Regions from separate parts of the Pseudomonas sp. S35 genome, predicted to be linked through region 1. Evidence: riboswitches for the same ligand, from Rfam matches in the RefSeq annotation. Region 1 holds a riboswitch; each other region holds the start of a gene.
What was found. A riboswitch is a leader RNA that binds a small molecule or an ion and turns the genes downstream of it on or off. The one in region 1 is predicted to bind cobalamin.
Positions count from the first base shown of each region.

Region 1 (3,272 bases):
CCAGTGGATGTTGATCAGGCAGGGCGATGGGGCGAGTAAGAGGTCGCCATGCGTGCGTACGTAATATCGGACAAATTAAACCTGTCGTCTGGTTTGGTTGTATGCAAGAACGCATCGGGCGTTATATCCAAGTGACGAAGCAGGTAAGGTCGATTAAGAAGTTCTTTGGCAACGGCTGTTGCATTATAGGAGAAATCTCTAGTGCTCCGTATTTCGCGTGCAGCCTCTCGCAGTTCGTTAAAGTTTACATATTCATCGTTAGCACCCTCGGCGAACTCGCGAAAATAAACTCTAACTTGCCCCAGCAAAGACCCATCGCTAAGACTTTTGAAGTCTCCAGCGATAATAGCGACATTGTTCCAGGTTGCCTCGATGTAGGGCTTTACACGGATGTGTGTAAAGAGTGACGTCATTAGGTCTGGGCGGCTGATGACCTCCTTCGCAAGCTCTATTTGCTCTTGTTTGGCATCTCGTCCGTCGTGTAGTTTGCCTGCCGCCATCTTTTTTAGGTCGGTCAAGTGAAAGCTGTTGCGTGCCTTGCCGTCCGGGCCTTCCAGGTCGCGGAAATGGTCCAACAGTTCTTTGGCCAGCAACGGGTTGCTGTAGTTCTCGAAAAAAGTAATGTCTGATGGTTTTTTTTGTGCCGCTGCGAGGGGCAGAGAATCAGTCTTGGGGTGTACGTTGCCAGTCACTTCGATCGATGCCGAAGGGAGGGGGCAGTAGTTTGAGTGCGTATTGAAAATTCCATAGTGTTTTTGTCCGAGTTGGGTATGCTGGGTTGAACTTCGTCTATTGGCAACGCTGCTCCGAGGATGGGTGGTGTTTTTCGATATTTCTGTTCCCTGTACTCATTTGGGAACTGATTGCGTTAAGTTACAGCGCTTCGTCAATTCGTATGGACTAAATAATTAGTCTGACTTCAAGGCGAGCTTTTACATAAGTTGCTCACTATTGCCGTCTGCACTGATATCAAAGGTTCTGAACCAAACGCCTAATGATGGGCGTCCGTTTTCAACCCCTGGATAGTGTTCAAGCGGGCGGTCTGGCCGTTTCGACATTGACCCGCTCTCACTCACTGCGTAGCCTTGCACCCTCGAGGTTCTTCAGCTCAGGCCGAAGCTAAGAAGGGAACGCGGTTCAAGCCGCGGCTGCCCCCGCAACTGTGAAGGGTTTATCCGACTGCCACGCCACTGCCATAAACGGCGGGAAGGCGCAGCCGGCGCCGGTCTCACGACCCGCAAGCCCCAAGCCAGGAGACCTGCCTCGCAACTGATTTTCCAATTCAACCGGGCGGGGTGATCCGGTGACGAAATCCGCTTCTGCGCAATGCCGCAGGGCCTATCGTCCCGTATGCCCGCCCCAAAGGGCATCCGATGAAAACACTGGCCAAACTCCCCGTCACTATCGTCACCGGCTTCCTTGGCTCGGGCAAAACCACCTTGCTGCGCCATATGCTCGATAACGCCCAGGGCCGCCGCATTGCCGTGATCGTCAACGAATTCGGCGAGTTGGGCATTGACGGTGAAATCCTCAAGCAGTGCTCCATCGGCTGCACCGAAGAAGAAGCCAACGGCCGCGTGTACGAGTTGGCCAACGGCTGCCTGTGCTGCACCGTGCAGGAAGAGTTCTTCCCGGTGATGCGCGAACTGGTCGCCCGTCGCGGGGACCTTGACCATATCCTTATCGAAACCTCGGGCCTGGCCCTGCCAAAACCGCTGGTGCAAGCCTTCCAGTGGCCGGAAATCCGCAGCGCCTGCACGGTTGACGCGGTGATCACCGTGGTCGACAGCCCGGCCGTGGCCGCCGGCACCTTTGCCGCGTTCCCCGATCAAGTGGATGCTCAGCGCAAACTCGACCCGAACCTGGACCACGAATCGCCGCTGCACGAGCTGTTCGCCGACCAACTGGCCAGCGCCGACCTGGTCATTCTCAATAAATCCGACCTGATCAGCGCCGAAGACCTGGCCCGTGTACGCCTTGAAGTCGCCGAAGAACTGCCGCCTGCTGTGAAAATCATCGAGGCCAGCAGCGGTCGTGTGCCTCTGGACGTGTTGATTGGCCTGGGCGCAGGCTCCGAAGAACACATCGACGGTCGCCACAGTCACCACGACCATCACCACGAAGGTGAAGACGATCATGATCATGACGCGTTCGATTCGATCTCCATCGACCTGCCTCAGGCCGACGAAGCGCTGCTGCTCGACGCCTTGACCCAACTGGTGGTGCAACACGGCATCCTGCGCGTCAAAGGCTTCGCCGCGATCCCGAACAAGCCGATGCGCCTGTTGATCCAGGGCGTGGGCACGCGTTTCGACAAGCACTTCGACCGCGCCTGGACGGCCGATGAAGCACGTATCACGCGCCTGGTTTTGATCGGCCAAGACCTGGACGCGGCGGGCCTTGAAGCGCAATTGCGCGCTGCGCTCAGCGTTTAACCCATGCACCTGCTCAGGACCCAGCCCGGTGGTTTCGTCGCGGACGACAATATTGCCGACCTTGGCCAAACGCCCGCCGAACTGGTGATCCTGTGCAGCGGTGATTCCAGCCTGGCGCTGCTGGCCGAAGCGGCCCAGCAGTTGCCCGACGATTACCCCAGCCTGCGCCTGGCCAACCCGATGCAGGTGCAGAACCACGCCTCGGTCGACCTGTATGTCGATGAGGTACTGCGCCATGCCAAGGTCATCCTGATTTCCCTGCACGGTGGCATCGGTTACTGGCGCTACGGCATCGAGCGCTTGGTGGAATTGGCCGAGCGCGGCGTGCAACTGATCCTGGTGCCGGGGGATGATCGCCCGGACCCGGAACTCAGCAGCCTGAGCACGGTTAACGCCCAACAGCGCGACCGCCTGTGGCAGTTCCTGCGCCAGGGCGGCCTGGGCAACGCGCTGGATTTTTATCGCTGCCTGGCCAGCGCTTACCTGGACCGCGACTATGCGTGGGCCGAGCCGCAAACCTTGGCGCGCACTGCTATTTATCACCCGCACAAAGCCAATGCCCGTCTCAATGACTGGCAAGCGGATTGGCACGCCGATCATCCTGTGGCAGCGGTGCTGTTCTACCGCTCCCACTTGCAGGCGGCCAATACCGGTTTTATTGACGTGTTCTGCCAGCGCTTGCAGGCGGCGGGCCTCAACCCGTTGCCGATGGCGGTGGCCAGCTTGAAAGAACCCGGCTGCCTTACGGTAGTCGAGGATTTGCTGGATGAAGTGCGCGCGTCGGTGATTCTGAATACCACCGGCTTCGCCCAATCGAGCCCCGAAGCCCCGCATTTG
Region 1 covers NZ_CP019431.1:3,660,145-3,663,416, reverse strand. Annotated here, with positions in the region: gene PspS35_RS16175 (hypothetical protein) at 15-692, opposite strand; cobalamin riboswitch at 1,080-1,281, shown strand; gene cobW (cobalamin biosynthesis protein CobW) at 1,374-2,435, shown strand; gene cobN (cobaltochelatase subunit CobN) at 2,439-3,272, shown strand, end outside.

Region 2 (3,272 bases), 770 kb from region 1:
AAGTGCTGCGCGGCGCCGTGCCGACGCTGCTGGCCGGCAACACCTACGTGCTCAAACACGCGCCAAACGTGATGGGCAGCGCCTACCTGATCCAGCAAGCCTTCCAGAAAGCGGGGTTTGCCGACGGCATGTTTGAAGTGATCAACGTGACCACCGACGGCGTATCCCAAGCCATCGCCGACCCACGCATCGCCGCCGTGACCCTCACCGGCAGCGTGCGCGCCGGTATCGCCATCGGCTCCCAGGCCGGTGCCGCGCTGAAAAAATGTGTGCTGGAACTGGGCGGCTCCGACCCGTTCATCGTGCTCAACGACGCCGACCTCGACGCCGCCGTGCAAGCTGCACTGATCGGCCGCTTCCAGAACAGCGGCCAAGTCTGCGCCGCCGCCAAGCGCCTGATCATCGAAGAAGGCGTGGCTGAAGCCTTCACCGCCAAATTCGTCGAAGCCAGCCGCGCCTTGGTCATGGGCGACCCCACCTCAGCCACCACCTACATCGGTCCAATGGCCCGCTTCGACCTGCGCGATGAACTGCACGGCCAAGTCCAGGCCACCCTGGAAGAAGGCGCGACCCTGCTGCTGGGCGGCGATAAAGTCCCAGGCAGCGGCAACTACTACGCGCCGACCGTGCTGGCCAACGTCACCGACCAGATGACCTCGTTCAAACAGGAACTGTTCGGCCCGGTTGCCTCGATCATCACCGCCCGCGACGCCGACCACGCCGTGGCCCTGGCCAATGACAGCGAGTTCGGCCTCACCGCCAGCATCTTCACTGCCGACGCGGCAAAAGCGCGGGATATCGGCAACCAGCTGGAAACCGGCGGGATCTTCGTCAACGCCTTCAGCGTCTCCGACCCACGTGTGGCGTTTGGTGGCGTGAAAAAGAGCGGGTTTGGCCGCGAGCTGTCGCACTTTGGCGTACGCGAGTTCTGCAATGCGCAGACCGTGTGGCTCGATCGCAAGTAACGCCGAGCCCTCACGGGCTCGACAGCTCCCCCCAACGAGGCGGTTATATGCGTTCCCGCCTCGTTTGACGCTCCCCCTGGGCAACGCGATCGACTACCATACCGCCGCCGGTTCCCCCACGGGACTAATAGGGAATTCGAAACGCCGCCCACGGCGCCAATCGAAACTGCCCCCGCAACTGTAGGTGCTGAGCCTGCTCCTTAACGCCACTGGACCCTGTCCGGGAAGGCCGGAGCGTGGCGACGACGCATCAGTCAGGAGACCTGCCGGCCCAGCACAATCACTAACCGGCGGGGTGTCCGGGAAGGACATCCTTGCCTGCCCGACCGGCAGCGTTCGAGGGCGTATTTCCGAGCCGTACTGCCCCTGCTTCACGTATGGTTCAAACGGAGATCGCCCCATGCTGCCACGCGTTACTGCCCTGATCACCGGCCTGGGTTTCTGTGCCCTGGCCCACGCGGCGCCCACTCACTACCCGTTGACCGTTGAAAACTGCGGCAGCGCCGTGACCTTCCAGCAAACCCCGGCGCGCAGCGTGACCATCGGCCAGGCCGCCACCGAAATGCTGTATGCCCTGGGCGTCGGCGATAAAGTGGTCGGCACCTCGCTGTGGTTCAACAACGTACTGCCCCAATACAAGGCGCAGAACGATAAAATCGAACGCCTGGCCAACAATGAGCCGAGCTTCGAAGCCGTGATCGCCAAGCGCCCGCAACTGGTGGCGGCCGAGCTGGAATGGGTAGTCGGCCCGCAAGGTGTGGTGGGTACGCGTGAGCAGTTCCACGAGCTGAAGATCCCCACCTACCTGCTGCCCTCCGACTGCGAAGGCAAAGACAACCTGGTGGGCGCCGACGGTACGCGGCTGGAGCCGTTTCGCATCGAAACCATCTACAAAAGCATCCGCCAACTGGCCGAGATTTTCGACGTACAGGCTCGCGGCCAACAGCTGAACGACGACCTCAAGGCACGCCTGGCCAAGTCCGTCGCCACCGTGCAGAGCAAAGGCCTCAAGCACGCCAGCGCACTGGTGTGGTTCTCCAGTTCAGAGATGACCAGCGACCCGTACGTGGCCGGCCACAAGGGCATCCCCGAATTCATGCTGGACACCCTCGGCCTGCACAACGTGGTGCAGTCCGATGAAGAGTGGCCCACCGTCGGCTGGGAAACCATCGCCAAGGCCAACCCGACCTTCCTGGTGATCGCCCGCATGGACCGTCGCCGCTACCCTGCCGATGACCACGAGAAGAAACTCGCCTTCCTGCGCAGCGACCCGGTCACGCGCAACATGGACGCCGTCAAAAACAACCGCATCATCATCCTCGATGCCCTGGCGCTGCAGGCCAGCATCCGCATGTTCGACGGCCTTGAACAACTGGCCGGCGCCATCGACGGCTACGACCTGTCCAAATGATCCGCACCCTACTCGCCCTGACGCTGCTGTTGATCGCCTTACTCGCCGGCGTGGCCATCGGCGAAACGGCCATCGAACCGCAGGTGGTGCTGCAAGTGCTCGCCAACAAACTGTGGAACGCCGGCTACGTACTGGACCCGATCGACGAAGGCGTGGTGTGGAACTACCGCCTGACCCGCGCCCTGGTCGCCGCCGCGTGCGGCGCGGGGCTGGCCACCTGCGGGGTGATCCTGCAGTCGCTGCTGCGCAACCCGTTGGCCGATCCGTACCTGTTGGGCATCAGCGCCGGCGCCTCGACCGGGGCGGTGCTGGTGGCACTGATGGGCGTGGGCGGCGGGTTGATATCGCTGTCGGCCGGCGCGTTTGTCGGCGCCATGGCGGCGTTTGCCCTGGTGATTCTGCTGGCACGGGCCAGCGGCTCGGTGAGCGGCACCGGCCAGATCATCCTCGCGGGCATCGCCGGTTCGCAGCTGTTCAATGCGCTCACCGCATTCTTGATCACCAAGTCGGCCAGTTCCGAGCAGGCCCGCGGCATCATGTTCTGGTTGCTGGGCAACCTCAGCGGCGTGCGCTGGCCGTCGGTGTGGCTGGCAGTGCCGGTGGCGGTCGCCGGCTTGGCGGTGTGCCTGTGGCACCGTCGTGCGCTGGATGCATTCACCTTCGGCAGCGACTCGGCGGCGTCCCTGGGCATCCCGGTGCGCCGTGTGCAATTTGTGCTGGTGGGCTGCGCCGCGCTCGTCACGGCGGTGATGGTGTCGATCGTCGGCTCCATCGGCTTTGTCGGTCTGGTGATCCCCCACGCCGTGCGCCTGCTGCTCGGCACCGGGCACTCGCGCTTGCTGCCGGCCAGTGCCTTGGGCGGCGCATTGTTTTTGATCGCAGCGGATGTACTGTCG
Region 2 covers NZ_CP019431.1:4,426,628-4,429,899, forward strand. Annotated here, with positions in the region: gene PspS35_RS19700 (aldehyde dehydrogenase family protein) at 1-965, shown strand, start outside; cobalamin riboswitch at 1,057-1,251, shown strand; gene PspS35_RS19705 (ABC transporter substrate-binding protein) at 1,366-2,376, shown strand; gene PspS35_RS19710 (iron ABC transporter permease) at 2,373-3,272, shown strand, end outside.
Region 2: linked by a shared signal. The riboswitch ahead of PspS35_RS19705 (ABC transporter substrate-binding protein) and the one ahead of cobW (cobalamin biosynthesis protein CobW) in region 1 are both predicted to bind cobalamin.

Region 3 (3,272 bases), 1.0 Mb from region 1:
GGTTGCATCAGGCCAACACTGGGCGCCTGGTGCGCAGCCTGGAGCAGGCGGTGGAGCAATTGAGGCGCGACAGTGCCGCCGCTGAAGTGGCGCATGTCGCGGCGTTCGGCGATGGCGCGGTAGACGGCGTCGCGGTCGGCCTGGGGGAAAGCGTTATCGGTCATGGCCCTATCAGGGGCAAGCCCCCTCCCACAGTGGATAGGGTTTCAGCTCGGTCCGGCGCAAACAAGGCGGCTACCGCCGTTGGATTCGACGGGAAATAGAAATGCACGTAAGAGGCCGTCATCCGCCCCTGTCGGAAGACCGCTTCGGCACCGCGCCCACCGTTCGGGCTCAGGCCACGGGCAATCGGCTGGCACTCGGTGCTGGTCAGAGAATGGTGATACGTGTGCCCGCGCAACACGCCTTCCGGCAATTCGACGCTTTGCAGTGCCAGGGCTGCCAGTTTCTTTTGCATCACTGCGTCGCCCTGCAACAGGCCGAGCAGTTCGGCGCGGTTGCCGTCGACGTCGGTGAGCGAGTCCAGCAGATACAGCATGCCGCCGCACTCCGCGAGCAACGGCTTGCCAGCCGCGTGGTGAGCGCGGATGGCGTCGAGCATTGGCGTATTTTCCGACAGCGCCCGATGGTGCAGTTCCGGGTAACCGCCGGGCAGATAGAGACTGTCGGCGTCGGGCAATTGGCGGTCGTGGATCGGCGAGAAAAACGTCAGCTCAGCGCCCATCGCCCGCAACAGGTCGAGGCTGGCGCCGTAGGTGAAAGCGAAGGCTTCGTCGCGGGCCACGGCAATGCGTACACCGGCCAGCAACGGCTCGGCCTCGATCACTTGCGGCGCGGCAAAGGTCACGGGCGGTGGCAACGCGACTTCGCAACTGCTGCCCAAGGCTTGGGCGGCGGCATCCAGGCGCGTATCCAGGTCATTCAGTTCACTGGCTTGCACCAGGCCCAGGTGGCGGCTGGGCAGCTCTATCCCGGTCTCGCGGGACAAGGCGCCGTACCAGCGCAGGCCTTCGGTAAGGCTGCCTTCGAGCAACTGCGCGTGGCGCAGGGTGCCGACACGGTTGGCCAGCACGCCGGCGAATGGCAGGTCCGGTTGATAGCGCGCCAGGCCCAGCGCCAGGGCGCCAAAGGTCTGGGCCATGGCGGTGCCGTCGATCACGCCCAACACCGGCACGCCGAAGTGCCGCGCCAGGTCTGCGCTGGACGGCGTGCCGTCGAACAGGCCCATCACGCCTTCGATCAGGATCAGGTCGGCCTCCCCCGCCGCTTCCCACAGCAGGCGGCGACTTTCCTGCTCGCCCACCATCCACATGTCCAATTGATACACCGGCGCCCCACTGGCGCGCTCGTGGATCATCGGGTCCAGAAAGTCCGGGCCACATTTGAACACACGCACCTTGCGCCCCAGGTTGCGGTGCAAGCGTGCCAATGCGGCGGTGACGGTGGTTTTGCCTTGGCCGGACGCCGGTGCGGCGATCAATACGGCCGGGCAATGACGGGGCTGATTCAAAGTTCGACGCCCTTCTGTGCCTTGATACCCGCCTGGAATGCGTGCTTGAGCATGCCCATTTCGGTGACGGTATCGCCCATCTCGATCAGTTCAGGCTTGGCGCCCCGGCCGGTGACCACCACGTGCTGCATCGGCGGACGGGCTTGCAAGTCGCTGAGCACTTGATCGAGGTCGAGGTAGCCGTGCTTGAGCGCGATGTTCAATTCATCCAGCACCACCAGGCCAATGGCCGGGTCTTGCAGCAATTCGCGGGACACCGCCCAAGCGGCTTCGGCGGCGGCGATATCGCGCTGGCGGTCCTGGGTTTCCCAAGTAAAACCTTCGCCCATCACGTGAAAACGCACTTGCTCGGGGAAACGGCGGAAGAACAACTCTTCGCCGGTGCTGTTGCGCCCCTTGATGAACTGCACCACACCGCACTGCATCCCATGGCCCATAGCCCGGGCGAGCATGCCAAACGCGGAGCTGCTCTTGCCCTTGCCGTTGCCGGTGAGCACCAGCAGCAAGCCGCATTCATTGGGTGAATTGGCGATGCGCTCGTCGATCACAGCTTTTTTGCGCAGCATGCGCGCCAGGTGGCGTTCGTCGCGGTCGGGGGTATCGGTCATGGCAGCTCTCCGTTGGGGCTGAACAAAAACGGCGGGCAGGAAAAAGACAAACAGACAGCCAAGCATCGCCCACCGTGATGCTGTTGGATGATCCTGGCCGGTCTCCGGGCTCATGAGTGGCGTTCTGTAGAGAACCGGCCGACGGCTGCGCCTTCCCATATCGCTCGCGATACAGTGGCAAAAAGGCAGCGTCTTGACTCATTTACCGTTGCGGGGGCAGCGCCGGAATTGCGGCGGCGCTGTGTACAAGCGCGCTCACTCACCGGCTTCCCTGTTTCACCCTGTCGACCCATAGGTCACAGAGCACCTGGAACAAGCGGCGAAGGTTAGTGGGTTGGGGGGCTAGCTGCAAGCTTCAAGCTTGAGACGTGCAGCTGCTTTTAAGGATTACGCGCCAGATTGCCTGGCAATACACGTTTGGCGCTCAGGTAAGCATTCTGCCAATACGCCTTGGACAGGGTGTCCAGCTTCACCGTACCGCCCGTTTGCGGCGCATGGACAAAGCGGCCCTCGCCCACATAGATCCCGGCATGGCTGACCTGTGAACCGCCACCGGTGGCGAAGAACAGCAGGTCACCGGTTTGCAGGTTTTGCTCACTGACGTCCTGGGCGCGCATCACGATCAACTCGCGAGTGGTACGTGGCAGGGAGATTCCAGCGGCATCGCGGTAGACAAAGCCAATCAGGCCGCTGCAGTCAAAACCGGAGTCTGGGGTGTTGCCGCCCCAGCGGTAAGGCGTGCCGACCAGGCCCAACGCGCGAAAGAGCACGTCTTCGGCAACAGGCGAGAAATTCTGGGTGGAATAGTTGAACACCGGCTTGGGCTTGGCCGCCACGGGCGCAGGTGGCGGACGACTGGCGCAGGCGCTGAGGAGCGCGGCGCACACAAGAAGAACGAGGCGGGCTGACGTCGACATGTGCAGAACAATCCTGGTCTGGATGCGGCTTTCGCTGCCGAACGCTGAAAACCAGAACGCGCAAGCAAAGCTCGCGCGAACGGATTACAACAATGTCCAGGGATTCTAGCGCTTACGTGTCAAACTTCAAGTATCACTTTAACTTTACTTGCTAGCGGTAACCGTCGTCGGGGCCATGGCGAGTGCGCGCTTGGCTTCGATGAAGGTTTTGCTCCAGTAACTGTCGCCCAGGCTATC
Region 3 covers NZ_CP019431.1:4,704,060-4,707,331, forward strand. Annotated here, with positions in the region: gene bluB (5,6-dimethylbenzimidazole synthase) at 1-164, opposite strand, end outside; gene PspS35_RS21000 (cobyrinate a,c-diamide synthase) at 161-1,510, opposite strand; gene cobO (cob(I)yrinic acid a,c-diamide adenosyltransferase) at 1,507-2,118, opposite strand; cobalamin riboswitch at 2,196-2,444, opposite strand; gene PspS35_RS21010 (C40 family peptidase) at 2,499-3,035, opposite strand; gene PspS35_RS21015 (NlpC/P60 family protein) at 3,180-3,272, opposite strand, start outside.
Region 3: linked by a shared signal. The riboswitch ahead of cobO (cob(I)yrinic acid a,c-diamide adenosyltransferase) and the one ahead of cobW (cobalamin biosynthesis protein CobW) in region 1 are both predicted to bind cobalamin.